DNA from 2 places in the Chryseobacterium scophthalmum genome. Region 2 is predicted to be linked to the other one. Evidence: riboswitches for the same ligand, from Rfam matches in the RefSeq annotation. Region 2 holds a riboswitch; the other holds the start of a gene.
What was found. Region 2 has a riboswitch for thiamine pyrophosphate ahead of thiS (sulfur carrier protein ThiS). Riboswitches for the same ligand answer to the same signal wherever they lie in the genome.
Positions count from the first base shown of each region.

Region 1: another riboswitch for thiamine pyrophosphate. It lies ahead of thiM (hydroxyethylthiazole kinase); the one in region 2 lies ahead of thiS (sulfur carrier protein ThiS).

Region 1 covers NZ_FSRQ01000001.1:1,462,616-1,479,292, forward strand. Annotated here, with positions in the region: gene BUR17_RS06590 (DUF7674 family protein) at 76-474, shown strand; gene BUR17_RS06595 (RagB/SusD family nutrient uptake outer membrane protein) at 592-2,085, opposite strand; gene BUR17_RS06600 (SusC/RagA family TonB-linked outer membrane protein) at 2,136-5,042, opposite strand; gene BUR17_RS06605 (response regulator) at 5,373-5,729, shown strand; TPP riboswitch at 5,933-6,025, shown strand; gene thiM (hydroxyethylthiazole kinase) at 6,087-6,884, shown strand; gene thiE (thiamine phosphate synthase) at 6,881-7,519, shown strand; gene thiD (bifunctional hydroxymethylpyrimidine kinase/phosphomethylpyrimidine kinase) at 7,516-8,349, shown strand; gene tenA (thiaminase II) at 8,336-8,986, shown strand; gene BUR17_RS06630 (helix-turn-helix domain-containing protein) at 9,315-10,433, shown strand; gene BUR17_RS06635 (serine hydrolase domain-containing protein) at 10,587-11,645, shown strand; gene BUR17_RS06640 (serine hydrolase domain-containing protein) at 11,676-13,133, shown strand; gene BUR17_RS06645 (FAD-dependent oxidoreductase) at 13,230-14,807, opposite strand; gene BUR17_RS06650 (fibronectin type III domain-containing protein) at 15,261-16,677, shown strand, end outside.
Region 2 covers NZ_FSRQ01000002.1:110,205-126,881, forward strand. Annotated here, with positions in the region: gene BUR17_RS10620 (thiamine phosphate synthase) at 1-398, opposite strand, end outside; gene thiC (phosphomethylpyrimidine synthase ThiC) at 395-2,206, opposite strand; gene thiS (sulfur carrier protein ThiS) at 2,218-2,424, opposite strand; TPP riboswitch at 2,482-2,582, opposite strand; gene BUR17_RS10635 (RluA family pseudouridine synthase) at 3,009-3,686, opposite strand; gene BUR17_RS10640 (hypothetical protein) at 3,693-4,016, opposite strand; gene panB (3-methyl-2-oxobutanoate hydroxymethyltransferase) at 4,016-4,831, opposite strand; gene BUR17_RS10650 (Crp/Fnr family transcriptional regulator) at 4,891-5,604, opposite strand; gene BUR17_RS10655 (heavy metal translocating P-type ATPase) at 5,695-8,070, shown strand; gene ccoS (cbb3-type cytochrome oxidase assembly protein CcoS) at 8,180-8,401, shown strand; gene ccoN (cytochrome-c oxidase, cbb3-type subunit I) at 8,407-10,665, shown strand; gene BUR17_RS10670 (cbb3-type cytochrome oxidase subunit 3) at 10,684-10,881, shown strand; gene BUR17_RS10675 (cbb3-type cytochrome c oxidase N-terminal domain-containing protein) at 10,892-11,770, shown strand; gene ccoG (cytochrome c oxidase accessory protein CcoG) at 11,866-13,320, shown strand; gene BUR17_RS10685 (FixH family protein) at 13,332-13,784, shown strand; gene BUR17_RS10690 (sulfite exporter TauE/SafE family protein) at 13,775-14,536, shown strand; gene BUR17_RS10695 (alpha/beta hydrolase fold domain-containing protein) at 14,549-15,565, shown strand; gene BUR17_RS10700 (hypothetical protein) at 15,601-15,963, opposite strand; gene serS (serine--tRNA ligase) at 16,175-16,677, opposite strand, start outside.

The sequences.
Region 1 (16,677 bases), on a different contig from region 2:
GCAATTTTTTAACATTATGATGAAGAAATTGGTACGCTTTTAGCTAATACAAGAATGTTTTGAAAAATATTTAAAATGAAAAATATTGAGAAGAAAGTAATTAATGAAAATGGGGCAATTGAACATTTAAAAGTATTCTATCCTTCGTTACAAAAGGAGATCGTGCAACTTTCAGCACAAGATAATTTTGCAGGAATCATTCAGACAACCGTAGATCACTTAAAAAATCTATTGCAGGAATCAAAGATTAATATTGTAAATCACAACATCAAAATGATGGACTGGTTGTACAGAAACGGAACGCAAAACGTAAAACAGATTATTGAGAATCTTTTTGTAAGATCTTTCAGAAGTTTTAAAAAACAAACCGACACTCACCAATGGAATATGTTATATCAATATATGCCGGTAAGTTTTCAGAAGATTTATGTAAAGCAGTCAAAAATGGACGAAATCTTATTTAAAAGACACTAAATCAAATTATATATAACGAAAAATCCCGGAGCAAATTTGCTTCGGGATTTTCTATTTTTATGAAGGTAAAGTTGATTGACATTCATTTTCAGAAACATCAATCAACTTAAAAAAAATTTAAGGATTCTGTTCATATCCCGCAACCTGAATTTGAGATAAAGGAATCTGATACAGATAATCATTGGTTGTAATCGTAAAGTTGTAATTAAGACTTGCTGCAGCTTGGTTGATGACATTTACAGCCGTATTCCAACGTACCAAATCATGCCAATAAACACCTTCACCTGCAAATTCAACTCTTCTTTCTTTTCGAAGCGCCGTGGTAAAATCATTCGCAGAAATAGAGGTAGAAACCGCTGTAAGACCTGCTCTCTGACGAATTTTGTTTAAATATGGAACCGCAGCAGCTGTATTTCCTTGACTATTTAAAACTTCTGCATACATCAAAAGAACGTCTGCATAACGTATAATCGGGAAATTAATCGGCCAGTCGTAACGATTAGTTAGAACGATTCCTTTTTCACGGAATTTTACAAAAAATTTAGCCTGATCCGGTTGACCATTTTGCGCAATGAAGCTGGTTTTAATTGTTAACGGAAGTCTCAAATCTCCTGGTTCATAGGCATCAATCAATGATTGTGAAACACCTAATTCCGCAGAACTAAACAAACTTCCTTGCGGATTGTAGAAAGGATCAGTCACTCCAAAATTTGGTGAGACATAACTTGGCAAATAAGAACCTTGAGACAAACCGCCACTGATATGCTGAATTTCGAAAATATGGTATTTATTATCATTCGCACTTTTAAATAAATCTGCGTAATTAGGCGCAAAGGTGACAAACTGACCTTCTCCCTGAATAACGGTAAATAAATGGTCTTTTGCTTTGGCAACATACGCTCCATTATTGAGCGGATAACCAGACCCGGTAAGATAAATTCTTCCTAACATGGCATGAGCCGCTGATTTTGTTATTCTTCCTTTGTTTGCATTATCGTAGGTGTTTTTTAAACCTCCAATAGATGATTCAATCTCTGAAGTAATGAAATTATAAAGCGTTGCCAAATCTGTTCTTTGAATTGTGGCAGCTTCTTCCGGACTTACAGGATGATCGATTAAAGGAACTTTTCCGAAACTTCGCATCAGCTCAAAATAAGCATAGGCTCTTAAAAAACGGGCTTCAGATCGATACTGTTCCTTTGTTGCCGCCACTGCAAAAGGTACAGCATCAATTCTTGATAAAAGCATATTGGCGTAAGAAATCTGCTGATAAGCATCTTCCCAAAGAATTTCCATTTCTTCTGTAGAAGAAGTATCCTGAAAGCGATTGATGGCGTAATAATCTCTATTTCCGTTTTGCGAGATGGCATTAAAATTATTAGAACGAACTTCTGACGCCAATAAATAAAAATTAACATCATAGCCACCTCTTGATGAGGAATTTATCATCGCAGAATATACTCCAGACAACGCCTGCTGAATCTGTAATTCTGTCGTATAAAAAGAATTTTGGGTAATATTATTTTCCGGTTCGAGTCTTAAATCGTCTTCACAACTCAGCATTCCCAACATCATTGTTCCACATACCAATGCTTTTGTGAGAGATTTCATATTTAAGAAAGACATATTTTTTTTATAATTGATTTTCATTTTTTAAAAATTTAGAAGTTAAAGTTTAAGCCCATCATATATACTTTTGCATTAGGATATGCTCCGTAATCGGTACCGTCTGATTGTACAGATTCTGGGTTGTAGCCACCATAATAATGATCTTTTCTCCAGACATTTTCTAAGCTGACATACACTCTTAGATTAGAAATTTTTAATTTTTTCACTAATTCCTGCTCAAAATTATATCCTAAAGTCACATTTTTCAGCTGAATGTAAGTCGCATCATACAACCATCTTGTATCTAAAAGACTTCCTGTAGTACCGTCTAATCTTGGTGTTTTTCCGTCTCCCGGATCTGCATCAGAACGCCAACGATTTGCCCAGTTCCCCATTACGTTAGTTGTAGTTCCCATTCCGGTACGGTCAATTGCACGTCCAAGCAATGCATAACTATATCCACCTTTCTGACCTTGGAAAAACACAGAAAGATCAAAACCTTTATAAGAAAATGTATTGGTAAACCCCCAATAATAATCAGGAGTAGGACTTCCTACAATATGACGGTCATTTTCGTCAATTTTCCCATCACCGTTAAAATCTCTGTATTTAACGTCTCCTGCAATCGCTCCAGTTGTTTTGGCAACTGCTGAATTATTAATATCTGCAGTAGAAAGCACCCCAATCGCTTCATATAAATAAAATGAATTAAGCTCTTCCCCTACCTTAATAATATTGGTACTGCTGCTAAAACCTGTATAAATAGGCGCATTATCACTTCCCAATTGTAAAACTTTATTATTATTGAAGGCAATATTCGCCGAAGTATTCCATTTAAATGCTCCCGTTAAGTTTTTTGTGCTTAGTTCGAATTCTAAACCTTTGTTTTGAACCGAACCTACATTCTTCCACATAATATTGTAGCCTGTTGTATAAGGAATTGGCTGCTGCAAAAGAAGATCATTGGTTTTTTTGATGTAATAATCTGCTGTAAAATCAATTCTGTTGAATAAGCCTAATTCAAAACCAAAATCTGAAGACTGTGTTTTTTCCCAGGTTAAATTCGGATTGGGAATTGTATTGGGTATTAAACCGTTTGATAAGCCTCCGCCAAATGAATAATTACCTCCGGCAAGTGTACCAAAAGCACGGTAATCTCCAATGTTATTATTCCCATTTTCTCCCCAACTGTATCTTAGTTTTAAATTGCTTAACCATGTTTTATCTTTAAAAAATTCTTCTTCATCCATTTTCCATGCTCCCCCAAATGCTGCGAAAGTTCCATAAAGATTGTTCCATCCAAATCTGGATGAGCCATCTCTACGAATACTTGCAAATAGCATATATTTTTTTTGGTAGTCATAGTTTACACGACCAAACAATGAAGTCAACATCCATTCTGAAGCAGTATATTCTGAGTTTAATACTGATGCAGACTGAGTGAAGTTAAACGTTTTTAAATCATCATTCGCAAAACCTTTGTTACGATTATATTGCGAAGTCGTTCTGTAGTTTTCTGCACTATATCCGGCAAGAGCGGCAATAGTATGGCTTCCGAAAGTCTTTTTATAATTTAATAAAGCCTCTCCTAAATATCGGTTATAATTTACCGTTCTTCTGCTCGCAATACTTACCTGCCCCGGAATATTGGTAACTAAATTAAAAGTTGGAATGTAACCCGTATTGATATTAAAATTATTTGTAGCACCTCCCGAAATTTTAAAATTTAAACCCGGTAAAATATCATAAGACATGTACATCGTAGACAACAATCTGAACTCATTGGTATCATTCGTTGTGTTTTCTAAAGTTCCAATCGGGCTTACTGTAGAACCAGCCCATCTGTATCTTATATTTTTCCAGAAATTGGTATAAAGACCTGCAGATAATTCTGCAACAGGAACCATAGAAAGCATTTTATGCGCTTCATTATCTTTTCCGTCTACTGCAGCTCCGTAACTTTGAGAATAACTTGGTCGTAAAGTAATTCCCGCTTTCCATTTATCAGAAATGTTGACATCAATAACTGCACTTAAATTGAATCTATTAAAACCAGTATTTAGCGCCATACCTTCCTGATCAAAATACGCAGCCGAAATCGCATATTTTACATTCTGACTTCCTCCTCTTACCGATAACTGATAATTCTGAATTGCGGCTGGACGATAAAAAGCATCCTGCCAATCAATATTTGCAACCTGATCGGTTCCCCATCTCGGATCTACCATATAAGTAATATTTGCTAAATTATAATCGGTAGTATTTGCCAGATTAAAATAATTTGCTCTTACCGCATAGCTGTCTGAAGCTGAATTACCAGGAGATAAAGCCACCCATCTTTTATTAATAGATTCGGTTGCATAATCAATCCATTCTGCACTGTTCATGATGTCCAGCTTTTTTTCAATAGTCTGAACCCCATAATACTGGGAAAATGAGAATGACGGCTTTCCAGAAACTCCTTTTTTGGTTGTTACAATCACAATTCCGTTAGAACCTCGTGATCCGTACATTGCTGTAGATGCGGCATCTTTAAGTACTTCAATCGATTGCACATCATCCGGAGAAATGTTGGCCATATCATCCGCTACCATTCCATCTACTACATAAAGAGGAGAATTACTTGCCGATATCGAAGCCGAACCACGAACTCTGATTTCCAGTGGCTCTCCCGGTTTTCCTGAAGTAGCACGGGTTTTAACACCTGCAATCTGTCCTGTTAATGCCTGATCAACCCGTGAAATAGGACGATCTTTAAAACTTGAGACATTCACTTTTCCGACAGAACCGGTAACTTCTCCTTTTTTTTGTGTACCATAAGCAATAACGACTACTTCCTCTATCTCCTTTGTTTTAGATTTTGTACTATCCGTGGTCTTATTGGTAGATTGTTTTTCCTGTGCGAAGATAAAACTTGTGGTACTTAGTAAAATACCAAGAGTTATTATAGATTTCTTCATTTCGTGACTGGTGATTAATAATTATTACTTTTATACTTTCTCGTAAATTAAAACGTAAGAAAAGTTAAATCTGGAAAGACATGATATTTCTCATATTTTTATTTTTATAAAAGTATACTTATCGAAAATTTCTGCTATCCTGCTGTTACCTGCTCAAATCTCTTTAAAAAGAAATACTGGCAAATAATTTATTTAAAGCCAACTTTTAAGCTATATTTTTTCAAAAAAAGAAAAGATTTTCAAGCTTATACACTCAGATTTGATAGAAATCTGTTTCGAAATATTTTCATACAATCTCAATGTTGGCTTTGTTTTTGCCAAGCAAGAGGTATGAAAACAATTTTTATCGTAGAAGATGAGACAGGCATCAGAGATGCATTACAATTGCTCCTGTCATTCGAAAATTATGACGTACGTTCATTTGCAACCGTTGAAGCCTTCAACAATAGAGATCAATCGGTTATTCCGGATGTTTTTATTTTAGATGTAAGATTACCCGATGGTTCAGGAACCGATTTATGCAATCAAATAAAAGAAGATGAAGCTACCTCAAAAATTCCTGTAATGATCATCAGTGCTCATGCAAAAGCCGAAAATGTAATCAATTCTTGTGATGCCGATGAATTTATTTCTAAACCATTTGACATTGATGATGTTCTTGTTAAAATTGAAAAACTAACGGCTTAATACTCTATCAATTATTATAAATAAAAACACTCTGAAGCATCTTGTTTTAGGGTGTTTTGTTTTTATTGAAAAAAAGAAATTCAAGGTTTATAAAATCTAAAATTTTCATTTAATACTTGTTTTGCTAACTTTTGAATAATTTAATACCATCATAAAATCTTTTGTCGCTTTTGCAGTTAAAGAAGTATTTTTCAATACTTTTGTGTACGCTTTAGGGGTATTCTGAAAAGAATTGAGAGAGTCCCTTTGAACCTGATACGGCTTACACCGACGTAGGGAAAAGCAATATGTCATATTCTAAAATGATGACTGTTGTTCCGGATTTATCCTAAAGCTTTTATTGATAAAAATATTAGAATGGAAAATAATCTTTGGAACAATATCCTTCAAGTACGCAACACTTCTCCCCTTGTTCACAGTATCACCAATTATGTGGTAATGAACAGCACTGCCAATGCGGTTTTAGCAATTGGCGCATCACCTATAATGGCTCATGCAAAATCTGAAGTGGAAGAAATGGTAAATATTTCGCACTCACTGGTTGTCAATATCGGTACAGTTGATGAATATTGGGAAGAATCAATTCTTCTGGCTGTAAAAAAAGCGAATGAATTAAACAAACCCTGGATTTTAGATCCTGTTGGATCCGGAGCAACCTCTTATCGTGATTCGGTTTTAAGTAAGATTCTTTCTTTAAACCCGACCGTTATCAGAGGAAATGCCTCTGAAATTATCGCTCTTTCAAAAGCCAGTAAAACCATTACAAAAGGAGTCGACAGTACAGCAAAAAGTAATGAAGCTGTAGAAGCTGCCAAAATATTAGTTCAAAACCACAAATCATTAGTTTGTATTTCAGGAGAAACCGATATCATCATTAGTGAAAATCAAGAAATTCATTTAAAAAATGGTCATCCGATGATGACAAAAGTTACCGGATTGGGTTGTACAGCAACTGCACTGATTGGTTCTTTTATCGGAGTTATTGATGACAAAACAGAAGCTATTATTGCTGCAATGAGTTTATTGGGTATCGCAGGAGAAATAGCAGCTAAACAAAGTGCAGGTCCGGGAAGTTTACAACTCAATATCATTGATAAACTGTACAATATTACAGAAGATGAGTTTTATGATCATTTAAAAATGCTAAAACAATGATTTTAAAACCATCATTTCCCTATCAGTTATATTTGGTGATTTCAGAGAAAGATTGTTTAGGAAAAGACTTTCTTGAAGTTGCAGAAAAATCGATTCTAGGTGGTGTTGATATTATTCAGCTGCGTGAAAAAAATACCTCAACAGAAGATTTTCTTCGAAAAGCATTTACATTAAAAGAAATCACTGATAAATACAATATTCCGCTTATTATTAATGATCATTTTGAGGTTGCTGAAAAAATTGGTTCAGCAGGAATTCATGTCGGGAATAATGATAAATCTCCGTCAAGTCTCAGAAATGAATTGTTTTTTAAAGATAAAATGATCGGATATTCTATTGAATATTTAAGCCAACTTGAAAATGTAAACACAGAATTGTCAGATTACCTGGGAATCAGTCCCATATTTAGCACCGACACCAAAAAAGATACAGTGACTGAATGGGGACTGGAAGGTTTATCAAAAATAAGATCGCTTACAGACAAACCACTCGTTGCCATCGGAAATATCAATTCTTCAAACGTAGCCTCCATTATAAAAGCAGGAGCAGATACATTAGCTGTTGTATCTGCCATTTGCAGTGCCAAAAATCCTGAAAAAGCAGCGTATAAAATTAAAAATGAAATAGTAAAATGAAAAAATATACTTATCCTACCGTTCTTACAATTGCAGGTTTTGACGGCAGTGGTGGCGCAGGAATACAGGCAGATATCAAAACATTTTCAGCTTTGGGATGTTATTCAACATCGGTACTTACTGCACTTCCTGTTCAAAATACAATGGGCGTAAGAAAAATATATCCTGTTTCGGTGGAGGCTGTTGCAGATCAAATAGAAGCTGTACTAGACGATATTTTTCCTGATGCCATTAAAATTGGTATGGTTCATACGCCTCAATTGGTTGAAGCTATTGTGAAAACTTTAAGTAAATATCCAAAGATTCCCATTGTATTTGATCCTGTCATGGTTGCCACAAGCGGACATCGTTTGATTGAAGAAGAAACCATTCAAACCATTATTGAACAATTATTTCCCATCGCAGAAATTATCACCCCGAATATGGATGAAGCTTCTATATTGGCAAAAATGGAGGTTAAAACGTTAGAAGATATGAAAATTGCGGGTGAAAAGATCTTAAGATCAGGCTGTAAAAATATTCTTCTTAAAGGTGGACATCAGGAATTACCAACTGTTACTTCATTATTGTTTGAAGAAAACGGTAAACAATCTAGTTTTGAAACTATAAAATTTGCTACGAATAATACCCACGGTTCCGGCTGTACGCTTTCTTCGGCAATTGCTGCTTTTATAGCACGAGGAGAAAATTTATTTAATGCGGTTGAATTGGCACAACAATATGTTTTTGAAGCTATTAAAAACGGAAAAGATGTTGTCGTCGGAAAAGGAAATGGTCCTCTTAATCACTTTTTTAATCCTCATAAAATAATTAAAAATGAGTTGGTCTGAATTAACCTGGAAACAAACTGAAGAACGATACCAAGCCATTCTTACCATGCCTTTTGTTTCTCAATTGGCAGATGGAAGTCTTCCCAAAGAAAAATTTCAGTTTTACATGGCTCAGGATTCTTTATATCTCGAGCATTTTGGAAGAGCATTGGCGTTGATTGCAGCAAGAGCGTATGATATCAGTAATACCTTGCAATATCTGAAATATGCAGAAACAGCAATTATCGTCGAAAATGCACTTCATGAATCTTATTTTAAAGATTTTGGCTTAATAGATAAAGGTACAATGCAGCCTGTCTGTCATCATTATGTGCACTTTCTTAAAAGTACCGCTGCACTAGATTCCGTAGAAATAGCGATGGCGGCAGTATTGCCTTGTTTTTGGATCTATAAAAAAGTAGGAGACCACATTTACAATACCATACAATCTGAAAATAATCCTTACCAAAAATGGATTGAAACGTATGGCGGTGAAGAATTTGCAGAAGCCGTACAACAGGCGATTAATATCTGCGATGAGGTAGCCGCTTCTACAACTCCTGCGATTAGAGAAAAAATGACAGAAGCATTTTTAACCTCCTCCCGAATGGAATATTATTTCTGGGAAGCAGCTTATGACAGTAAAACCTGGATTTAACTTTGAAAAAAGAAGCTTATTCATTTTAAAATATTTTTATTTACCGCAAAAGCATCAAAAGAAATGATTGAAAAATAGAAATTCAAAAGCTTACAAAACTAAGCATGATTAACATCTATTTTGTAAACTTTTGATTGTATAAAAACAATCTATCATCTTTTGTTTCTTTTGCGGTTTAAATTATTAAGTATTAAAAAAACAAATAATTCATACCATTTGGACTCAGGTTTTATTATTCATAAAATTTTGGAAATATGAGTATGGTATCTATTAGCAATTCATTTATATTTACAGCACAAAAAACTATAATCTAAAAGAGATCTGGTGAATGGATAATTTCTTAAATATTGTAACGGGCATCTCGCTGTTCATTTCATTTTTTTTGGCGTTTTTTATGCTAACGGTCACTACTAAACACAAAACAAGCAACCGTATTTTCGCATTTTTTCTTATCATAACTGCTATTGATACCAGCGAACCATTGATCAGTCACTTTACAAATGGTCCTTCAAATCTGGGAATATTTAGAACGACACTGTCTTACATGCAAATTCCTGCTTTTTATCTTTATGTTTTGTCGGTTTGTCATTCAGATTTTAGATGGAAGCCGAAATATCTTCTTCACCTGCTTCCGTTCCTTATTGTCAATCTTGCGTTATTGCCCCGTTTTTATAGTGTAGATGTTGCTTCAAAGCTCGACTTCATCATCAACCGCCAAAATATGATAGAGTTGCAGTTGACTCATTGGCTGTTTCATCTTCAGGTTCTGGTATATTTTACGGCAATTTTTCTATTATTGAGAAGAGCAAAAAAACTTTATCTGGAAAATAATTCAGGTGGAAATCTTAATTCTTATCAATGGCTGTTTCAACTTACCAGCGTTTTAACGGCTCTTTACCTAATTGTTATTTTCAAAAATATTTTCAAATTTTCTGATTATCTTTACATTTCTGATTGGATCAAGATAGGAATTCTCTTGCTGCAACCTTTTATCACTTGTTGGTATCTGTACAAAGCACTTAATTATCCGGGACTTTTTAGAAATATTGATTCAAAAATGAAGCTCGTTTCCGATTTTTCTTTGGAAGAAAAAACAATAGAACCGGAAACACTGAATGAAGATTTATTGAAGCTTAAAAAATACATGACTGATGAAAAGCCGTTTCTTAATCCGGATTTAAAGATTCAGGATATTTCAAAAGAAATCAATGTTCCTGTTCGCGAATTATCAGTTTTAATTAATCATCAATTGGGGCAGCATTTTTATGATTTCGTTAATACGTACCGAATTGAAAATGCCATGGAAATCCTGAAAGATTCATCAAAATCGAAGATTACCATTCTCGAAATTTTGTATGAAGTTGGTTTTAATTCAAAATCTTCTTTCAATACAGCTTTTAAAAAACAAACCGGAAACACTCCTACCGCTTATCGTAAAGCAGTGTAAAACAACCGTTTGTAATTACTCGTACTTTCTAATTTATTACTCATACCAATTTTTTTATCGAAATAAGGCCGAATACTTTTATTCGGTCGTATAAGATTCTGCTCTTCCACATCTTTGTATCGAAATATTTATCAAACCTTAAATAACGATACAATGAAAACATCATTCACATTCTTAGCTGTAGCATTATTAATCTGCAACTTTACTTTCGGACAGGATTTTTCTAAAAAAATCGATTCAATTATTAAAGATAATTATCAAAAAAATCCTGACGTTGGTATTAGCGTTGGCTTCATTAATAACAACAAAGAATTCTACACATCGTACGGCAAACTGAGTAAAGAAAGTACAACGAATATTGATAAAAATTCGATTTTCGAGATTGCTTCTATTACTAAATTATTAACTGGAAATATGATTGCGCAAGCCGTTGTTGAAAAGAAACTGAAACTGGATGATTACATCGATAGCTATCTGCCAAAACAATATGTTCTACAGAAAAACCTTCAGAATAAAATTAAAATTTCAGATTTGGCATCACATCAATCGGGATTACCTGACATCGATTTTCAAAAATTAATAGAAGTCAATTCGCAACAACCCGTAAGCAGCGTTACAGAGCAATCATTAGCAACGATGATCAATAACTGCACAGATCTTATTGACTATGGAAGTTTTCGATATTCTACCATCAACTTTACACTACTTGGACAGATTTTAGAGAAAGTATATGGCAAAAGTTATGACGAGCTTATCCGCGAAAAAATATTGAAGCCTGCAAAAATGAACCAAACTTTAACAAAAGATTTCAAGGTAAAAAACATCACAACAGGCTATAATCCTGATGGCGGAGCTCAAGAGTTTTTCTTATGGAATGTTACTGCACCGGCAGGATTGGTAAAGTCTAATACTTCTGATATGGTTAAATATATGAGAGTTCTTTTAAACAGCGGAAATCAAATATCAAATGCGGCATTAATTGCAGAAAAAGTTTATTATAAAGATGCTAAACGAGAAATGGGATTGGGATTCAACATCAATACAAAAGACGGAGATACAATTTATCTAAAATCTGGAGACTCTATGGGACAATCATCAATCATCTGTTACAATAGAGCTAAAAACTGGGGAATTATCATCCTTTTAAATAAAAGAGACTCAAAAATGAGACAGAATCTGTTGAACGTGATCTATGAAAATATCTTAAAATAAATTTTTATCTAAACCTTAAATAACAATACAATGAAAACAATATTTAACATCAGCTTTTTCCTATTATTCTTTGCAAGCTTTCAGGTTTTTGCTCAGAAAAAAGAATACAGTTTTCTTACCGATAGTTTGAAAATTGAAGAACAGTTAGACAAATATAAACTTCCGGGGTTTAGCGTAGTTGTTTTTGAAAATTATAAGATTGTTTACTCTAAACAATTTGGTCAGAAGTCGGCAAATTCTCCTGAAAAGATAGATGAAAATACGGCATTTTCTACAGCATCTATCGCAAAACCAATCACAGCGTTACTTTGCTTTATTTTAGAAGAAAAAGGTTTAATTAATCTGAACGAACCCATTGACAAATCTTTAAAAAGATGGCATTTGCCAAAAAGCAAGTTCACGGAAAACAACAATCCGACTTGGAAACAGTTTCTAAATCATACTGCAGGAACTTCTCAAAGCGGTTTCGAAGACCATTACGAAGGGGAAAAAATTCCTACATTGGAAGAAAGTCTTTTGGGAAAAATACCGAGATACGATAAAGAAATTGAATTCACTTTTGAGCCGGGAACCGATTGGCAATACAGCGGTGGTGGTTACACAATCATTCAGATGGCATTGGAAGATACTTTCAATAAACCGATTGCAGAGCTTGCAAAAGAATACATCTTTTCTCCACTTGGATTAAAAAACACAACAATGATCCAACCTAATGAAAAAGGATTTCTGACGAATGTTGCATCAGTTCATGACAAAGACGGAAAAGTAATAAAAACAGGTCTGCCAATTACACCACAAGTTGGAGCATCAGGATTATGGTCTACCCCAACTGATTTAGCTAAAATTGCTATCGAAATGCAAAATGCTTTGCGTAATAAAAACAACAAAGTAATTTCTCACAATGTAGCCAAAAAAGTAACGGCAGTAACGGCTTTAAAAAACGCAGTTGGCGGATGGAGCTACGGATGGCAAAAATCTTTTGGATACAATAATTATGACTGGTTTACCTGTAATGGTTCAAACACCGGAGTTGGAGGAACCGTGATGGGAACAATGAAAGACGGAAATGGTTTTGCATTTCTTGCCAATGGTGAAAAACCAAATCGTTTTCCGGTGATGGGAGCAACACAAAAAACAATTTTATCTGTAATGAATTGGGAAGGAAAAACAATGAATGAAAAAACTCAGGAAATCCCTGCAAGTCTAAAAAAGCAACTTATTGGGACGTATGATGATTTTCTTTTCGCACAAGGAATGGAAACCAAAATAGTAGAAAAAAACAACCGCCTTTACGTAGAATCAGCTATTTTAGACCATTTCAAAGGAAAAAATGATAATGAACTGGTTTATCTAAAAAATGGATTATTCAAAATTACAGATTATCCTAACCTTTTAAAATTCGATTTTAAAGATGGAAAAGCAAGTTTTGTTACTCTAAAAAGAGATGATTTGACAGCCACAGTTTCAATGGCTGTTAAAGCAAAATAACCTTTAATAGAAATAAAAAAACGGATGTTTACAATGATAAACATCCGTTTTTAGTTATAAATATTTTCTAAATATCGAAACGATAATTAAACCTTATCAATAATCTTCAGAAATAATATGCTCAATACAATATTCAGCCAACGCAGTGATCGTTAAAAACGGATTAACACCAATCGTTCCGGGAATTAAAGATCCATCAATGATATAAAGATTTTCAGATCCTCTAAGTCTGCCTTTCATATCTGTTGCTTTTCCCAATGCAGCACCGCCCAATGGATGGTAACAAATATCGGCTCCGAATCCGTTATTAAAAAGCAAGTGCGCTCTTGTTCCTCCGTTTGCTTTATTCATTGTTTTAATAAAATATTCTGCATTTTTTCTGGCAAGAGCTACGTTATCTGCAGACCATTTTAAATCTATTTTTCTAGAAACAGGATTAAAAAACACAGCACCTTTTTCTGGCACCGGACTAATCATTAAATAAAGTGAGGTAGCCACATCCATCCCCATCGGAAGGGGAGCAATTTCTGTAAAAAACGGATGTTCTTTATCATTCCAATTATCAATTCCTCCAACAGGGATAGTAGAATGATTTACACCAGTTCCACCGGAAAATGTTTTGACAAAATTTCTGCCGGTCATGAAATTTCCATTATTGCCCCAGTTTTGCCCTACTTCAGGATTTAGTGTTATTTTATTATCATTTGATGATTTTAAAAGCAATTCTAAAGTTCCCATTGTACCGGCGCATAAAAACAGTTTTTTACAAACAATTTTCTTTTTTGCAGTAGTTTCACCAAGAGTATTTGTCTGGATAACTTCTAAAATATAAGTATTATCTGAAGCTTTTGTAATACTTTCCACTCTATGCAAATCATGAATATGAACTTTACCCGTTTCTTGGGCTTTTTTAAGGTATGTTTTGTCTAAAGATTTTTTACCGTAATTGTTTCCGTAAATAACTTCACCCGCCAAAGCCGAACGGGGAACTTTGTTTTCGTACTCAGCTTCCATGTATTTAAAATCATAAACATTGGGAACACGTACGGTTTTAAACCCAGCTTTATGAGCTTCTTGCTCACCCACTTTATTGAATTTATAGAAACTGCAGTTTTCGAGAAAGTTTTCGTCAGCAGAATTCACTTCAAGCTCTTTCTCTGCCAATGGAAAATATTTTTCATAAAAATCTTCAGTACTCAGTTCTGGAAATATTTCTCTGAAGTAATCTTTTTTTGGTAAAACAGCCATTCCTCCGTTGACAAGAGAACCTCCGCCAACTCCTCTCCCCATCCAGATTTTGATATTGCTAAAATCCCATCGGTCAAGCGTTCCTGTATATTTTTTGGTGTTGAAAATATTAAAAAATGGAGCAATCGTTTTAGTTCTCAACCAAGCCGCAGATTTTCCGGGACTAATCATTGGCGAAAACTTTTCACCAGATTTTTCCCAATTAAGACCCATTTCTAAAATCGTTACTTCATGTCCGGATTGTGCCAAACGCAACGCAGCAACAGCTCCACCGTAACCGGAACCAATAATAATATTATCAATTTCTAAGTTTTCCGTCTCTACTTTAACTTCATTATTTTTTGCAAACAAAACTGATGAAAAGCTTGTGAAATACAATGCTCCCATTCCTAAAAGTGAATGTCTGAGAAATTCTTTACGGTTCATAAAATGGTCTTTTGATTTGCTATAATTTTTTTTAAAAAACTATGGCATCTTTAGTAACTACTTCTTTTTGCAAAATCAAGACCACTCTGAGAAATTTTCTATTTATACTCACCTTAATTTTAGATAAGGAATACTGATACAGTTCTTAAGATATTAAATTCAAAAAATATTTAAATTAAATCCGCACAAAGTATAACAGTCTAAAATTGAATTATTTTCAAATATTTTTAGTCAACAGTCCTTTTACTTTTTCGATAATAAAAAACAGTATAATCTGTACAAAAAAAATATATAATTCACTTTTTAACATTGGAAAACAGAATATCGTCTATAATATTACCGTTTTCGTAATGTTACATTAAAAAAAAATAAATCATCCATTATATTTATGTTAATAAATTACTACTTTATAAAAAAAATAACTATTTTTGTTAATAATAAGCAATATAATATATGATTAAAACCTTTACTTCTTTATTACTTCTTTTGTGTTTTATTAATTTTGGTTTCATACCGCTGCTTCATGCGCAGGCTGCAACCTTACCTTACACTCAAGATTTTAACACGAGCAATGACTTTACCTTACTGAATGGAACCCAAGTCAATAAATGGGCATATGGTTCAGCGGCAGGTAATGCGGGAAATTCTATTTATATTTCCAATGATAACGGTACTACAAATAATTATACTATTACGTCTTTGAGCGTTGTTCAGGCGTATAGAGACATTGTAGTTCCAGCAGGTACCACAGCTTTTTCACCAGCAACATTATCATTTGACTGGAGAGCGATGGGGGAAGCATGCTGTGATTATCTTAGAATTTGGTTAGTCCCTACTACTTTTACACCTACACCCGGAACGCAAATTACAGCAGGTGCAGGTAGAATTCAATTAGGAGCTAACCTAAATGCACAAACCACTTGGCAGACTTACACCAACACAAACATCAACTTGGCAACGTTTGCAGGAGCTAACGTACGTCTTGTCTTTGAATGGAGAAATGATGGAAGCATAGGTACTTCACCTGCAGGTGCTATTGATAACATTAATATGCTGATTCCTACTTGTAGTGCACCCACTGCTTTAGCTGTAAATACTATCACGACAACTAATGCAACTATTTCATGGACAGGTATTACTCCTGCTCCTGCTAATGGATATCAGTATTATGTTTCGACAAGTTCTACACCTCCTACCAGTACGACTATACCTACTGGTACAACTACTGGAACTTCAGTTATTTTAAATACACTATCACCAAGTACCACTTATTATTTTTGGGTTCGTGCAGTTTGCAGCGCTACAGATTCTAGTATCTGGACTGCAGGCGGAGGATTTTCAACTACGCAAATTCCTGCTACACTTCCTTACAACCAAAATTTCTCAACCTTAAATGATTTCGGTTTTATAAACGGATCTCAGACGAACAAATGGGTTTATGGGAATGCTGTAGGAAATACACCCAATTCTATTTATATCTCTAATGACAATGGAGTAACGAATAACTATACCATCACTTCGTTAAGTGTTGTTCAGGCTTACAGAGATATTGCAGTACCGACAGGAACCACTGCGGCATCACCTGCGCTTTTATCATTTGATTGGCTTGCAATGGGAGAAGCATGTTGTGATTACTTAAGAATCTGGCTTGTGCCTTCTTCTTTTACTCCAACTGCGGGTGCTCAAATTACGGCAGGTGCAGGAAGAATTCAAATAGGAGGAAATTTAAATGCACAAACCGCATGGCAAACATATTTGAATACAAACGTAAACTTAGCAACTTTCTCAGGAACTACTGTACGTCTTGTCTTTGAGTGGAGAAACGACGGAAGTATAGGTACTCCGCCTGCAGGTGCTATTGATAATATAA
Region 2 (16,677 bases):
ATCGTTGAATTTTCCTCATATCCTTTTTTAGAAATACTTGGAAAAACCGGACTGATAAATGCATATTCCCACTCTTTATTCAATTGATTAAAAGTTTCAATATCATGAACAGACGTTGAAATTGTTTTATCTGTAAAAGATTGATACAAACCATTTTGTCTGTCAATTTCTCTAAAATGAAATCTTGAAATATTAAAGTTTTCCGCCACATCGTAATGACTGTGAAAAACCAATTGAGGGTAAAATTCCGAATCAATTTTTTGAATAAAATCAGTCATTTTTTCTGAATTAATAAAAGGTTTTCTTACATGAAGCAAATCCAAACCTTCCTGAAATAGTTGATTGATGATCTCAGTTTCATTTTGAACAAGTTCTTCGGGAGAAATTACAATGATCATATATAAATTTCTTTCCCTTTTTCGATGAATTCCTGAGATTTGTCGAACATTCCTTTTTCTGCAGACTCACGGATTTCCTGTGTGATTTTCATTGAACAGAATTTTGGTCCGCACATTGAGCAGAAATGCGCAATTTTTGCTCCGTCTGCAGGAAGCGTTTCATCATGATAAGATCTTGCCGTATCTGGATCCAATGAAAGATTAAACTGATCTTCCCAACGAAATTCAAATCTTGCTTTACTCAAAGCGTTGTCTCTGTATTGCGAACCAGGATGACCTTTCGCCAGATCTGCAGCATGAGCAGCCAACTTGTAAGTTATTACTCCAACTTTTACATCTTCTTTATTGGGAAGTCCCAAATGTTCTTTTGGTGTCACATAACACAACATCGCGCAACCAAACCAGCCAATCATTGCTGCACCAATTCCGGAAGTAATGTGATCGTAACCTGGCGCAATATCCGTCGTTAAAGGACCTAATGTATAAAACGGTGCTTCATCACAAACTTCCAATTGCTTATCCATATTTTCTTTGATCATGTGCATCGGAACGTGACCAGGACCTTCAATCATTACCTGAACATTGTGTTTCCAGGCAATTTTTGTCAGTTCGCCTAAAGTTTCCAATTCCGCAAATTGTGCTTCATCATTCGCATCAGCAATAGAGCCAGGACGAAGGCCGTCGCCTAAAGAAAAAGCAACGTCATATTTTTTCATGATCTCGCAGATCTCCTCGAAGTGGGTGTATAAAAAGTTTTCTTTATGATGAAACAAACACCATTTTGCCATGATAGAACCACCTCTGGAAACAATTCCTGTGACACGTTTTGCGGTTAAATGAATATATCTCAACAAAACTCCAGCGTGAATTGTGAAGTACGAAACTCCCTGTTCTGCCTGTTCGATCAAAGTATCTTTAAAAATTTCCCAAGTGAGATCTTCTGCAACACCTTTTACTTTTTCCAACGCCTGATAAATCGGGACCGTACCAATAGGTACCGGGCTGTTTCTGATGATCCATTCTCTGGTTTCGTGAATATTTTTTCCCGTTGACAGATCCATAATTGTATCTGCTCCCCATCTGCAGGCCCAAACCGCTTTCTCAACTTCTTCTTCAATACTCGATGAAACGGCACTGTTTCCGATGTTTGCATTAATTTTAACCAAAAAATTTCGCCCAATAATCATTGGTTCGCTTTCCGGATGATTGATATTATTGGGAATAATTGCTCTTCCTGCTGCAATTTCGTCTCTTACAAACTCGGGAGTAATTTTGTTTTTCGGAGTTCTTGCACCAAAATTATTTCCCTGATGTTGAAAAGCCATGTCTTTTGAAACAGAATCGAGCTGCTCAATTTTTTGATTTTCTCTGATCGCAATGTATTCCATTTCGGGAGTGATGATGCCCTGTCTTGCGTAGTATAATTGGGTAACTTGTTGTCCTTCCTTTGCAACTTTTGGTTTGTGATTGTAAGAAAAACGCAATTCATCCAATTTTGAATTTGAAAGACGGGCTTTTCCGTATTCTGAAGTAATTCCATCAAGAATTTCTACATCATTTCTGTCTAAGATCCATTGTTCACGAATTCTTGGAAGTCCTTTTTCGATATTAATTTCAGAATTTTCATCGGTGTAAGGTCCTGAAGTATCATACACAGTAACAGGTGGATTATGTTCTAAAGTTCCGTTGGTGAGTTTTGTCGGACTTAGCTGTATTTCGCGCATCGCTACATTGATTGGATGAATTTTCCCTTCAACATAGATCTTTTTTGAGTTCGGAAACGGCGAACGTGTAATTTTATGAGCCATAAAAATATTTTTTAACCGCCTTGAGTAGCAGTAATGATTAAAATTGAATCTTGGTTGTTGAGAATGGTTTCCGCCCAAAATGACTGCGGAATAATACGATTGTTGAGCGCTACAGCAATTCCTTTTTTCTTTTCAGGTAATTCCATAGCGATAAGTGCTTCCAGCGTTTTGGGAAGTACATCAAAATTTCTTAGTGTGTGATTGATTGTGAGCTCCATTCCTAAATTTTTAAATACACTTTAGGAATGCCCATCATTGTACAATAGAATGTACAGCAAAGTCATCTCACTTTTTCCTACGCTAGTATGATCTAGAAATCAGGTTCAAAGGGTAAAGTCTCAGCCTGTTTTGTCAACAGACACCCCTAAAGTTGGGAGCGAAGTTAGACATTTTTTTAAAATGGGCAAAATTTTTTGAAGGAGATGGAAGTTGGAGGATAGAAGCTGGAAGTTTTAAATGTTTGAAAATATTGTTTTTTATATCTCGCTGATTTTGCAGATTACGCAGATGTTTTTTTATTTTATACTGGAAAGATTCTAGTTGAAATTCTTATAAAATGATAATATTTGTGTTTGGTTTTCAAATACTTAAATAAATGACTTCCCCTCTAGCCGCGATTGCAACGGCATCCTTTTGGGTTGCGGCGAAGCGAAGCGGAGCCGTAACCCAAAAGATATAGTGGAAAGCGGGAAAAAGCTCCTAAAAAGTAGAAAAATAAAACTGAATTTTAGATTTGAAGAAAATAAAAATGGAAACCAGATTATCTCTAATTTCCATTTTATAACTTATTTCTAATTTAATATTATTCTTCACACGCTCTCCAGATCGCGTCATTCTGCGGAACGGGAGCAACGATTGTCATCTCCTCCTTTGTAACAGGATGTATAAACTGAAGTTTTCTGGCGTGAAGATTAATTCCTCCATCCGGATTTGAACGAGGCGCACCGTATTTTAAATCACCTTTAATAGGAACTCCGGTTTTTGATAACTGTGCTCTGATTTGATGATGTCTTCCGGTTTCCAGATCAATTTCTAAAAGAAGATAATTATCCAGAGTTTTAATAACATTGTAGGTAAGAATTGCTTCTTTTGCACCCTCGGTAACTTTCGTAAAAACGATTGCTTTATTATTCTTTTCGTTTTTCTGAAGATAATGAACCAATCTTTGGCTTTGAGGAATCATTTCTTTAGCAACAACTGCCCAATACGTTTTCTGAATTTCACGGTTTTTAACCATTTGAGTCAATCGTGAAAGCGCTTTTGAAGTTTTAGCATAAATCACTAAACCAGAAGTTGGCCGGTCGATACGATGTACCAAACCCAGAAAAACATTTCCGGGTTTATTATCTCTTTTTTTGATGAAATCTTTAATGGAATCGAGTAAAGGTTCGTCACCGGTTTTATCACCCTGAACGAGTTGCCCTACTTTTTTATTGATAACTAAAAGGTGATTATCCTCAAAAACAATCTGCTCTTCCATACTACCTTAACGATTCTGTGATCTGCTCACAAAAGAAATAACCACTCCACCTAAAAGACCAATCGTTTTTATGATGTTAAGACTTGAATCCATCGGTAAAAATGCTCCGATGATGCACAAACCTGCCGCAGCGTACATTGGGTACATAAACTTAGTATGCATCAACATTCTTCCCTGAACGATAAAACTGATTCCAATTAAAATATAAAATAATCTTGCTGAAAGAAGATAGTTAATATTATCCGGGAAAATTCTAAACCAACCTGCAGCTAAACAAATGATTGCTAAAATTGATAAAATTCCTTGTGTTGCCTGTAAATTACTTTTCATTAATAGCTCTCATTTTGGTTAGGGAAATCAGCACTTTTCACGTCTTTCACATATTGGGAAACTGCTCCTGTAATTTCTGTATATAGATCTAGATATCTTCTTAAAAATTTTGGAGAGAAACCTTTGTTCATTCCCACCATATCATGATATACCAAAACCTGTCCGTCACAATGAGGTCCGGCTCCAATTCCGATCGTTGGAATTGAGATACTTTCCGTCACTCTTTTAGCCAGATCCGCAGGAATTTTTTCAAGAACAACTCCAAAACATCCTAATTCTTCAAGCAATTTTGCATCGTTGATTAATTTTTCAGCTTCAGCCTCTTCTTTAGCTCTTACTTTATAAGTTCCAAACTGGTAAATAGACTGTGGCGTTAATCCCAAATGTCCCATAATAGGAATTCCGGCATTGATGATTTTTTTAATTGATTTTGAAATTTCTTTTCCACCCTCAATTTTAATCGCATGAGCTCCTCCTTCTTTCATCATTCTAACTGCAGATTCCAGTGCGATATCAGGATTACTTTGGTAAGTTCCGAAAGGAAGATCTGCAATTACCAATGCTCTTTCTACCCCTCTCACCACACTTTGAGTGTGATAAATCATCTGATCTAATGTAATAGGAAGTGTTGTTTCAAAACCCGCCATTACATTCGCCGCAGAATCTCCGATAAGAATGGTATCAACACCACCGGCGTCAACCATTTTTGCCGTTGTAAAATCGTAAGCGGTAAGCATTGTTATTTTCTCCTTGTCGAATTTCATTTTTCGCAAGGTTTCTGTAGTAACTCTTTTAATTTCAGAATGAACAGACATAATGTATATGATTGTTTAAAGTTAAAAAGTCGGCTTTCGCCGACTTATATATTTGGATTTTACAAAACTACGTGTCCTAGTTTCATTAATTTATCGTGGTTGAGAATTTTGATGTTTCTACCGTCTACTTCGATGAGACTGTCACCTTTAAATTCGGAAATCAGTCGGATAGCACTTTCGGTAGCTGTTCCGATAATGTTGGCGATTTCTTCTCTAGTTAAAGAAATTTTGATAAAACCTTCAGGATCTGTCCCTAATTTTTGTTCTAAAAGAATAAGAATCTCTGCCAATCTTTCTCTTACTGTTTTTTGAGCCAAGAAAGTAATCGTGTTGGAAGACTCCCCCAATTCGTAAGATATTTTCTGAAGCATCACAAAAGATAACTGTGGATCTACTTCTAATAAGTCCATAAAAATATCTGCAGGTAAGAATGTGCATTCAACATCAGTCATTGCTTCTGCCTTTGCCTGAAAATTTTCTCCACACAACAATGCACGATATCCTATAATATCACCTTCTTTTATAAATCTAAGAATTTGATCTTTACCAAAAGATCCCGATTTTGACAATTTAGCAGCCCCTTTTTCTATTACGTAAACCCCTTTCGGAGTTTCGCCATCGTCAAAGACGATATCGTGTTTTTGAAAAACGAGTTTCTTTTTTGCGTTGATATATCTTTCATAATCAGTATTGGAAAGTCTTTCTTTAAAGGATTTATCATTAAAAACCCTCGCGAATCTTTCTTCAATAGCAATCTGTTGTTCCTGCGACATTGTAATATGACATTTATCACAAAAATAGAACATTTAAACTCTATAAACAAAAAAAAATGTTATAATTTTGTAAGTCAATAATTTATGAAGGTGAGCGAGAACTGTTTTCATTGCGGACAAGGGATAGAAAAAGAAAGAATTTCTTTTGACGAAAAAATTTTCTGTTGTACCGGCTGCAAATCTGTTTATGAAATTTTAAATACCAATAATCTCAGTAATTTTTACGAGCTAAATAAAAAAGCGGGCATCAGACCTGAAGAAAATTCTTCTCAATTTGATTACCTCGACACCAAAGAAATTTTTGACAGAGTTACAGATTTTTCTGAAGGCAATACAAGTCTTGTCACGTTCAGAATTCCGGTAATCCACTGTTCTTCTTGCATTTGGCTATTAGAAAGCCTTCATACTTTACATAAAAACATTCATTATTCTCAGGTAAACTTCACAAGAAAGACGTTACAGGTTTCTTTCAATCATAACGAATTAAAATTAAGCGAATTAGCTAAATTTTTAACCAATCTTGGGTACAAACCCGCAATCAATCTTGAAACAGCCGAAAAAAACGAAGACAATTTAGACAAATCTTTATTGGTAAAACTTGCGATTGCAGGATTTGCTTTCGGTAACGGAATGTTTTTGGCCTTCCCGGAATATATCGGCGGCGAAGATTACTGGATGGAGCATTACAAAGGTTTATTCCGAGTCTTAATGTTTTTGCTTTCCGTTCCGGTTGTATTTTATTCTGCATCTGATTATTACAAATCTGCTTGGTATGGTTTAAAAAACAAAATCGTCAATATCGACGTTCCTATTGTTTTGGGAATTTTTGTGCTGTTCGGAAGAAGTATCTATGAAATCGCTACCGATTACGGTCCGGGATATTTTGATACTTTGTGCGGACTTCTGTTTTTCATGCTTTTAGGAAAAATCTTCCAGAAAAGAACGTACAGTTCGCTTTCTTATGACAGAGATTATAAATCATTTTACCCGATTGCAGTAACTAAAGTTGATTTTAATGGAAAGCAGGAGAACATTTTGCTTTCAGAAATTAAAATTGGTGACAGAATTTTAGTAAGAAACCACGAAATCATTCCTGTAGACGCCATTTTGATTAGCGGAAACGGAAATATCGACAATAGTTTTATCACAGGAGAAAGTGAAAGTATTTCTAAAAATCCGGGGGATAAAATCTTTGCCGGAGGAAAGCAGATCGGTTCATCTTTGGAGCTTGAAGTTATTAAAAACGTTGACCAAAGTTATCTTACCCAACTCTGGAATAAAGAAGCTTTCAAAAAACACGAGACCGGACTTGATACTTTAATCAACGACATCAGTAAATATTTCACCTTTATTATTTTAGGAATTGCGCTTGTTGCCGGAATTTATTGGTACTTCATTGATTTGGAAACCATGTTCCAGGTTATCTCTGCCGTTTTAATTATTGCCTGTCCTTGTGCTTTGGCATTGTCTTCTCCGTTTACTTTCGGTCACATTATGAGAATTTTAGGCCGAAATAAATTTTACGTAAAAGATACTTTAACGATTGAAAAAATTGCAAAAGTCGATACTTTAGTTTTCGATAAAACCGGAACAATTACTCACAGAAAAAAATCAAACATCAGATACGAAGGTTCTGAAATTCAGGAATTTGATTTATTAAATATTAAAAGTTTAGTTAAAAACTCAAATCATCCGCTTTCCAAATCTTTGTATGAATTTCTGGAAGTAAAAGATGATTATTTCCCTGTTGATAATTTTGAAGAAATCTCAGGAAAAGGCTACGAAGCAAGTGTACGAGGAAATATTTATAAAATAGGTTCTGCAAAATACAATAATCAGGAGTCTAAAAATCTTGAAACTGCAGTTTACATCAGCAAAAACAATGAGTTTATCGGAAAATTTATTTTTAAAAATGAATACCGAGAAAACCTTAGAAATCTTTTCACAAAACTGATCAATTATAAGATTTTCATTCTGAGCGGAGACAATTCTTCTGAAGAAAATCAGCTTAAAGAAATCATCCCCAATTACAGCTCGATGGCGTTTAACCAAAACCCAGAAGACAAACTGAATTACATCAAGGATCTTCAGGATAAAGGCTTAAAAGTAATTATGCTTGGTGACGGTTTAAATGATGCCGGAGCTTTAAAACAAAGTAACGTAGGAATCGCAATTTCTGACGACAGCAACAGCTTTACACCATCTTCGGATGTCATTATGAATGGAGAAAAAGTATCACAACTTGATAATTATTTAAACGTTTGTAAAGGTTCGATCACCATTGTAAAACTGACCTTCCTGATTAGTTTTTTATACAATGTTGTTGGTTTAACCTTTGCTGTAACCGGAAATATGAGTCCGCTATTTGCAGCTTTAATTATGCCTGCAAGTTCGATTACCGTCATTTCTTTCACAACGATTTCTACCTGGATTCTTGGGAGAAAATATTTCAAAAAACAGCCTTAAAACCCCTTATTTAGACTGATTTTAAATTAGCCAAACCTAGTATTTCGTGATAATTGTCATTATTTTTCACTAATTTTGAACCCCGAAAATAGGTTAATTTTGTTGTCAGATGGATATTCTATATTTAATGATCTTATGCAGCGTTTCTTTGGCTGTAGTTTTTCTGGTCGTATTTATAGTTTTCGCCAGAAAAGGGCAGTTTGAAGATGACGAATCTCCAGCTGTGAGAATACTTTTTGACTCCGATGAAATAAAGGAAAAAGAAGACACTGGCAACAACAACGATAAGAAAAAAGGAGATAATAATAAATTTGAAGAAAAAAGTGAATAGTTAATATGGAGACACAAAAGTTTAGTTATGACAACAGTATTGTTCGTGCATTCCTTTACGCGACCATAGTTTTTGGAATTATAGGTTTCGTGTTTGGACTTACGGCAGCATTGATGCTTTTCTATCCTGAGCTTCCTGAGTTTTTGTTTGGAACTGACGATACAACAATCAACAGTCTTGCATCAGGAAACATACAAGGGTTAATTAATACCAACGGTGCGTTAGGGTTTGGTAGAATAAGAATGCTACACACCAACACGGTAATCTTTGCATTCGTATGTAATATCGTTTATGTAGGGGTTTACTACTCTACCCAAAGATTATTAAAAACAAGAATGTACAGCGATACTTTATCGTGGATTCATTTCTGGACATGGCAATTTATGATTGTTGCTACGTTTATCACATTCTTTATGGGGATCAACACTTCAAAAGAATATGCTGAGCACGAGTGGCCAATCGATATACTAATCGCAGTTTCGTGGATCATTTTCGGAGCGAACATGATTTTAACGATTGCAAAAAGAAGAGTAAGACATCTTTACGTAGCTATTTGGTTCTATCTTGGAACTTGGGTTGCTGTAGCGATGCTTCACATATTCAACAACTTAGAAGTACCTTTAACGTTCTCTGGCTGGAAATCTTATTCAGCGTATGCAGGAGCAAAAGATGCCATCGTACAATGGTGGTATGGTCATAATGCGGTAGCATTCGTATTGACGACTCCGGTTTTAGGTTTAATGTATTATTTCTTACCTAAAGCGGCTGACAGACCTGTATTTTCATACAAACTATCAATCATTCACTTTTGGTCATTGATTTTCGTATATATCTGGGCTGGTCCTCATCACCTTCAGTATACAGCTTTACCGGCATGGGCACAAGCAGTGGGAACTGGATTCTCAATTATGCTTATCGCTCCATCTTGGGGAGGAATGCTGAATGGTCTTCTTACATTAAGAGGAGCTTGGGATAAAGTAAGAGAAAATCCTATCTTGAAATTCTTCGTAGTTGCAGTTACTTGTTATGGTATGGCAACATTTGAAGGACCTCTTTTGGCAACAAAAAACATCAATAAAATTGGTCACTTTACAGACTGGGTTATCGGTCACGTACATTTAGGAGCATTAGGATGGAATGGTTTCATGGCATTCGGTGTTATCTATTATTTGGTACCGATCATGTGGAGAACCAAAATGTGGTCTGTAAAATTAGCTAACTGGCATTTCTGGTTGGGTACTTTAGGGATTATTTTCTACGCAGTACCAATGTATATCGCAGGATTTACTCAAGGTTTGATGTGGAAACAATTCAACCCGGACGGAACTTTATTGTGGAAAAACTGGTTAGATACTGTTACTGCAATTATTCCTTACTTTAAAATGAGATTCTTAGGTGGTTTATTCTATCTTTCAGGAGGTCTTTTAATGGTAGTGAACGTTTACATGACAATCAAAAAAGGATCTTTCCAAAAAGAAGTTCCTGCAGAAGCACCTGCTTTGGCTAACATCAGCAACAGACGTAAAGAAGGAGAAGGTCTTCACCTTTGGTTAGAAAGAATGCCAATCTTGATGACAGTTTTAGCATTACTTACTATCTCTATAGGAAGTATGGTAGAAATTATTCCTACTTTATCATTAAAGAAAAGTGTACCTACAATTTCTGCGGTGAAACCTTATTCACCATTAGAATTAGAAGGTAGAGATTTATATATTCGTGAAGGTTGTAACGCTTGTCACTCACAAATGGTAAGACCATTCAGAGACGAGATTGTAAGATTTAACGGTAAAAACGGACAGTACTCTAAAGCTGGAGAATTTGTTTACGACAGACCTTTCCTTTGGGGATCTAAAAGAACTGGACCAGATTTACATAGAGAAGGTGGTAAAAACCCAAGTTCTTGGCACTACAAGCATATGTATAACCCAAGACAAACGTCTGCAGGTTCTATTATGCCACGTTACCCATGGTTGATTTCAAATAATCTTGACCGTTCTCAAATGGTAGACAAAATCAAGTTCATGAAAAATACCTACGATGTACCTTATACAAAAGCTCAGATTGATACTGCAGATAAATGGGCAGACAATCAGGCAGCGAAAATTGTAAAAGATATCTTCGTAGAAGCGGCTGACGTTAAAAAAGTGTACGAGAACAAACCTAAAGGAGAATTAGAGAAAAAAGAGATTATCGCTCTTATCGCTTATCTTCAGAGATTGGGTACTGATATTAAAACGACAGAAATAAAAACAGCTAGTAACTAATAAAATTAAAAGCTTACGATGATTCCTCAAAACTTTAAAGATATATTATCCAATACTGAAAATGCAGGTTTGTATCAAACATTGGCTCTGATTTTCTTTATGTTGTTTTTCGTTGCTTTGATAATCTATGTTTTTAGCAGGCCTAAAAAATATTACAAAGAAGAAGAGCACGCTCCGCTTGGGGATGACGAAGATGATTTTAATTTAAAAAATTAAACTATTTATTATGAGACAAAGAACACCGGTTGTTGTAAACATTTTAATAATAACAGTATTATTAGTAATATTTTATTATTTATTTGTTCAGAGCTACTCGTTTTTAGCTTCACCATATTTCTGGGGAACTGTTGTGATCAGTGCTATTTTAGCATACATTCACAGCGCTATCGGAGATTTGATTGAGAACAATAAATTTAAAAAATTAACGGCTGAAGAAAAGTCTGCTTACTTAGCTGAAAAGAAAATTCCTTTCTTGAGAAGACAGTATGATGCAGCTTTCAAAAAGCAATCAGATACTCACGAAAAAGATATTTTGATCGACCACGGTTTCGACGGAATTATGGAATTAGACAATCAATTACCAAAATGGTGGTTAGGTTTATTCTATTTCGGAACTGTATTCTGTATCGTTTATATCTGTGCTTATGCTTTTACCGATTTTGCTCATCCTATCAGCGAATATGATAAAGAGTATAAGGAACAAGAAGCTGCAATTGCAATATATCTTGCAGATCAACCACCAGTAACAATAGAATCAGCAGTTTTCTCTGAAGACAATATTGCAGCAGGTGAAGAAGTTTTCAAAACCAACTGTGTATCTTGTCACTCAGACGGTGGTAAAGGAGGTATCGGTCCTAACTTGACAGATAATTTCTGGCACAACCAACCTGAGAAAACATTATTCAAAAACGTATTCCACGTAGTTGAAAATGGAGTTACAGGAACTGCAATGCAGGCTTGGGGAAAAAATGGAGTTTTAACCGGTACAGACATTCAGAATGTTGCCGCTTACGTTTACTCTATCAACCAGCTTAAAAAACCAATTACACCTGCAGAAGGCGGCGCACCACCATATGGTGATGAAGCTCATTGGGAAAAACAGTAATTAAAAAAAATAGAAAGTATATGAAAAACATAATTTGTTATTAGATAAAAATAGTAACGAATTATGTTTTTTCGTTTTTTAAAACCTAGTAAAAAATGTCAAAAATAGATGAAGACATCGCTCGCGGTGGACAAGGACAGGTCTTAGACCCTGAAACCTATAGAGATTCTATAGGCACAATGGAACAATCCGGTAAAAGAAAGTGGGTTTTTCCTAAAAAACCAAAAGGTAAATACACCAACTACAGAAATCTGGTAAGCTATATTTTACTGGTTGTGTATTTTGCCGTTCCATTTATAAAAATCAATGGAAACCCTTTCTTTTTGTTTAACGTTATCGATAGAGAATTCTTTATTGCAGGACAGCCTTTTTATCCGCAAGATTTTTTCATCCTTACATTAGGCGCTATTGCATCTCTTATTTTCATTATTATTTTTACGATTGCATTCGGAAGAATTTTCTGCGGGTGGATTTGCCCTCAGACAATTTTTATGGAATCTGTCTTTCGTAAAATAGAATATCTGATCGAAGGAGACCGAAATAAGCAAATGAAGCTTGACAGACAGGAGTGGAATACAGAAAAGATCTGGAAAAGAAGTTTAAAGTGGTCGGTTTACGTTGTTATTTCTTTAATCATTACCCATTTTATGTTTATGTACATTGTGGGATATGAGGAAGTATTTAACATTGTTTCTGAAGGGCCATTTGCCAATCCTACCAACTTTATCGTAATGATTTTATTTACGGCAGCTTTTTACTTTGTATTCGCATGGTTTAGAGAGCAAGTTTGTACATTGGTTTGTCCGTACGGAAGATTACAGGGCGTTTTAATTGATAAAGAAACCATCAACGTATTTTACGATTTTAAAAGAGGTGAAAACCGTTCTAAATGGAGAAAAGGTGAAGACCGAAAAGCCGCAGGAAAAGGCGATTGTATAGACTGTTATCAGTGTGTTGTAGTTTGTCCTACCGGAATTGACATCAGAGACGGGCAACAGCTAGAATGTGTAAACTGTACTGCCTGTATCGATGCTTGTGACGAAGTAATGGAAAAAGTAGGCTTACCGAAAGGTTTGGTACGTTATGCATCCGAAAAAGAAATAGAAACCGGAGCTCCGTATAAATTTACCGGAAGAATGAAAGGTTTCGCTGTCGTTTTGGTTTTATTGGTTGGATTCTTAGGATACTTACTTTCAAGCCGTGGCGAGATGGAAGCAAAATTCATTAAACCGGCAGGAAGTACATTCTTTGTAAGAGAAGGAAAAATCATCAATACGTATAACTATACTTTCTTAAATAAAACAAACGACAAAAAGATTGTTACCATTAAAGTAATAGAACCTGCGCATGCAGAAGTGGGTTACAGCGCATCAAGCAAAATTACTGTAGAACGTGACAAGATTTCTAAAGGTACCATCAACATCAGTTTCCCGGAAGCAGAAATGAATTTGTCTAAACAAAACATCACCATCGGCGTTTATGATATGAAAGGAAAGTTGATCGATTCTTATCAGACGTACTTCGAAGGACCTTTTAAATTACAGTTTTAAAATTTTAAATTATGAAAAATTTCACTTGGGGACACGGCATTTTTTTAGCTTTAGCCTCTTTCATTATATTTATTTTATCAATGGTTTTTCTTTTTCCAAACGGACAGAAAAACTCTGAAATGGTGACCGACAAATATTACGAAGAAGAACTTCTTTACCAGTCTGTAATTGATGCTAAAAAGCGTGCAGATGAGCTTGCAGAAAAGCCAGCTTATTCTCAATCCCCTGAAGGAATTAAATTAACCTTCCCGAAAGATATCAACAATTCAAATACTGTGGTAAGTTTTGTTTTAAACAGATCTGATGATCAGAATTTAGACGTTAAAAAAACGGTAAAACTAGATGTGAGCAACTCTTTTGTTATTCCTTCATCAGTTTTAAAAAACGGAAATTATACCTTAAGACTCCATTGGATAAAAGATAAAATCGACTACAGACTCGATTATGACGTGATATGGAAATAGCATTGATTATATCTGCAATTGGTTTAGGCTTCGCATCCGGTTTTCACTGTATCGGAATGTGTGGTCCCATTGCGTTATCAATGGGTCTGACCAAAAAGCAAGCTACTAATTACTATCTTCAAAATCTTACCTATCAATTTGGAAGAATTGCAACTTACGCTTTTTTAGGCGCAATTTTAGGAATTGTAGGTCAGGGATTTGAGATGGCAGGTTTTCAGCAATATCTTACGATTGGAGTAGGAATTTTGTTGATTATCATGGCATTATTTTCATTTGGCGGAAAAGATTTTGCTTCAAAAATTCCTTTTATTTCTAAATTCCTTTTTAAAGTTAAATCAAACCTCGGGAAACTGCTTCAGAGAGCAGATTATCGCTCAAGATTCACCACAGGTATTCTGAACGGATTTTTACCTTGTGGAATGGTCTATATGGCTCTTACAGCAAGTCTTGCAAGTGGCGGAATTTGGCAGGGCGCTTCTTTTATGGCATTATTTGGATTGGGAACACTTCCATTTATGTTTACCGTTGTTTTGGTAGGAAATCTGATGAATCAGGCATTTAGAATTAAAGTGCTAAAATTCGTTCCAGCTGTAATGATCATCCTTGGTGGATTGTTTATACTAAGAGGTCTTGAACTTGGGATCCCCTACATTTCTCCACCATCGGAAGCAATGAAGGTTTCTCCTGAACATGATGTGAATTGTCACAACACAGAACCGAATCATAAGCATAATCCGGCAACCTGTCATTAATCAATCCTATTTATGAAGCTTAAAATTAGTTTTCTGTTTATCATTCTGTCTCAATTTTTTATCTCTCAACAGGGAAAAATAATTAATAATCAATCAACAGCTTTCAAACTTTTAGATAAGGAAGATCCTATAGAATTTATTGTTTATGACACTCAATTAAATCATAAAAAACCAGTCTTCCTATGGTGTCAAGGTTCACTTCCCTACCCGATTTATGTCAATTCAAAAGAAGAAGGACTTTGGATTATTGGTGGTGGAATTACCAATTTTGATGTAGAAAATATTGTGAAAAATTACAATTTAGTAATCATTTCAATGCCTAAAACACCTTTAATAGCTGATGAAAAAGATATTAACGAATCTTATTGGTATTACGGAAATTCTAAAAATGAAAATCAACCTACTTTAGACTTTCAAAAAGCAGATTATTTAGAAAACTATGTAAACCGTGCGCAGAAAGTTCTTAAATTTTTAAATAAACAAAAATGGGTAGACCGTTCAAAATTAATTGTTGCAGGTTCTTCTCAAGGTTCAAAAGTTGCTACCAAAGTGGCAGCTACGAATAAAAATGTATCCAAGTTAGGTTTATTTTCAGCAAATCCGTTTGGCAGAATTGATCAGAATATCAGAGAATACCGAAAAGAAGCTGAGCAAAAACAAATTTCATGGGAAGAAGCCGATAAAGGGATTGAAGAAGAATATCAAATGTTCAGAGATGCACACAATCCCAAAAAGTTAGCACAAAGACCGGAACTTCTTGCGTGGAAATCCTTCTCAGTCCCATTATTGGATGATTGGTTGCAATTCAAAAAACCAATTTATTTAGCGTATGGAACTCATGATATTGCAAGTGATTTGAATGACCTAGTTCCAATTTATTTCATCAGAGAAAACAATAATAATCTGACATTCAAAAGATATTTAAATCTTGAACATAATTTCTTTGAAGTAGAAAATGGAAAAGTCAATCATCAAAAACCACATTGGGAAGAAGTGATGAATGATTTTGTGGAATGGACGTTGAAATAAAAAGGTAAAAATTATTACTTATATCTTAATTTTGATCATTTATTATTTGATAGTTGATAAACTTCTGGTATTATATATGTAGTTTTAATTTGAATATTTTCACACTTATTCTCTTCATACCATTTCAACCACTCTATTTTATCTTTTTTAAATACACCAATGGGATAAGTTCTGGAATAATTCATAATATGCTCCACCGATACTGGTGCATAATTATAAATGAAAATAACTGATTTTCTGAATGTTTCATCTTGAGAAATAGCAATATTACTTTCCACAATTTTAATGTGACAAAAAAATGCTTCTTTAAATCTTAAATTTTCGTTACAACTATTGTTTTGTCCAAAATTTTTAAATGAAATAAAAATTAATAAGAATAGAATTAATTGTTTTTTCATGACACTGGAGCTTTGATATATCTTTTAAATGTACAATAAATACGGATTGAATTAGCATATAAACCACCGCTCAATTCAAAATATTATATGTCTAATTTACTAAACTTAAAGGTGTAAATCTTTAAATTTTGATGAAGAATCCCTTTATTCCAAAAAATGACAAAAACCACCGAATTTCGGTGGTTTCATTATATAAAATAAAATATAAATTTTAATTAATCAATTCAAATCTCGCATATTCAGCGATCTTTTTAGGAAGCTTAATTCCTTCTTCAGTCTGATTATTTTCAAGCAATGCTGCCATAATTCTTGGCAACGCCATTGCAGAACCATTCAACGTATGCACCAATTGAGATTTTCCGTCTGCTTTGTAACGGCATTTCAATCGATTTGCCTGGAAAGTTTCAAAATTAGAAACCGAACTTACTTCAAGCCATTTTTCCTGAGCAGCACTCCAAACTTCAAAATCGTAAGTCATTGCAGAAGCAAAACCTGTGTCACCACCACAAAGTCTCAACACTCTGTAAGGCAATTCAAGATCTTCTAAAATTCCTTTGATGTGTTCTACCATTTCTTCCAAAACAGCATAAGAATTCTCAGGCTTTTCGATTCTTACAATTTCTACTTTTTCAAACTGGTGAAGACGGTTCAAACCTCTTACATGAGCGCCGTAGCTTCCCGCTTCTCTTCTGTAGCATTGAGAGAATGCCGTAT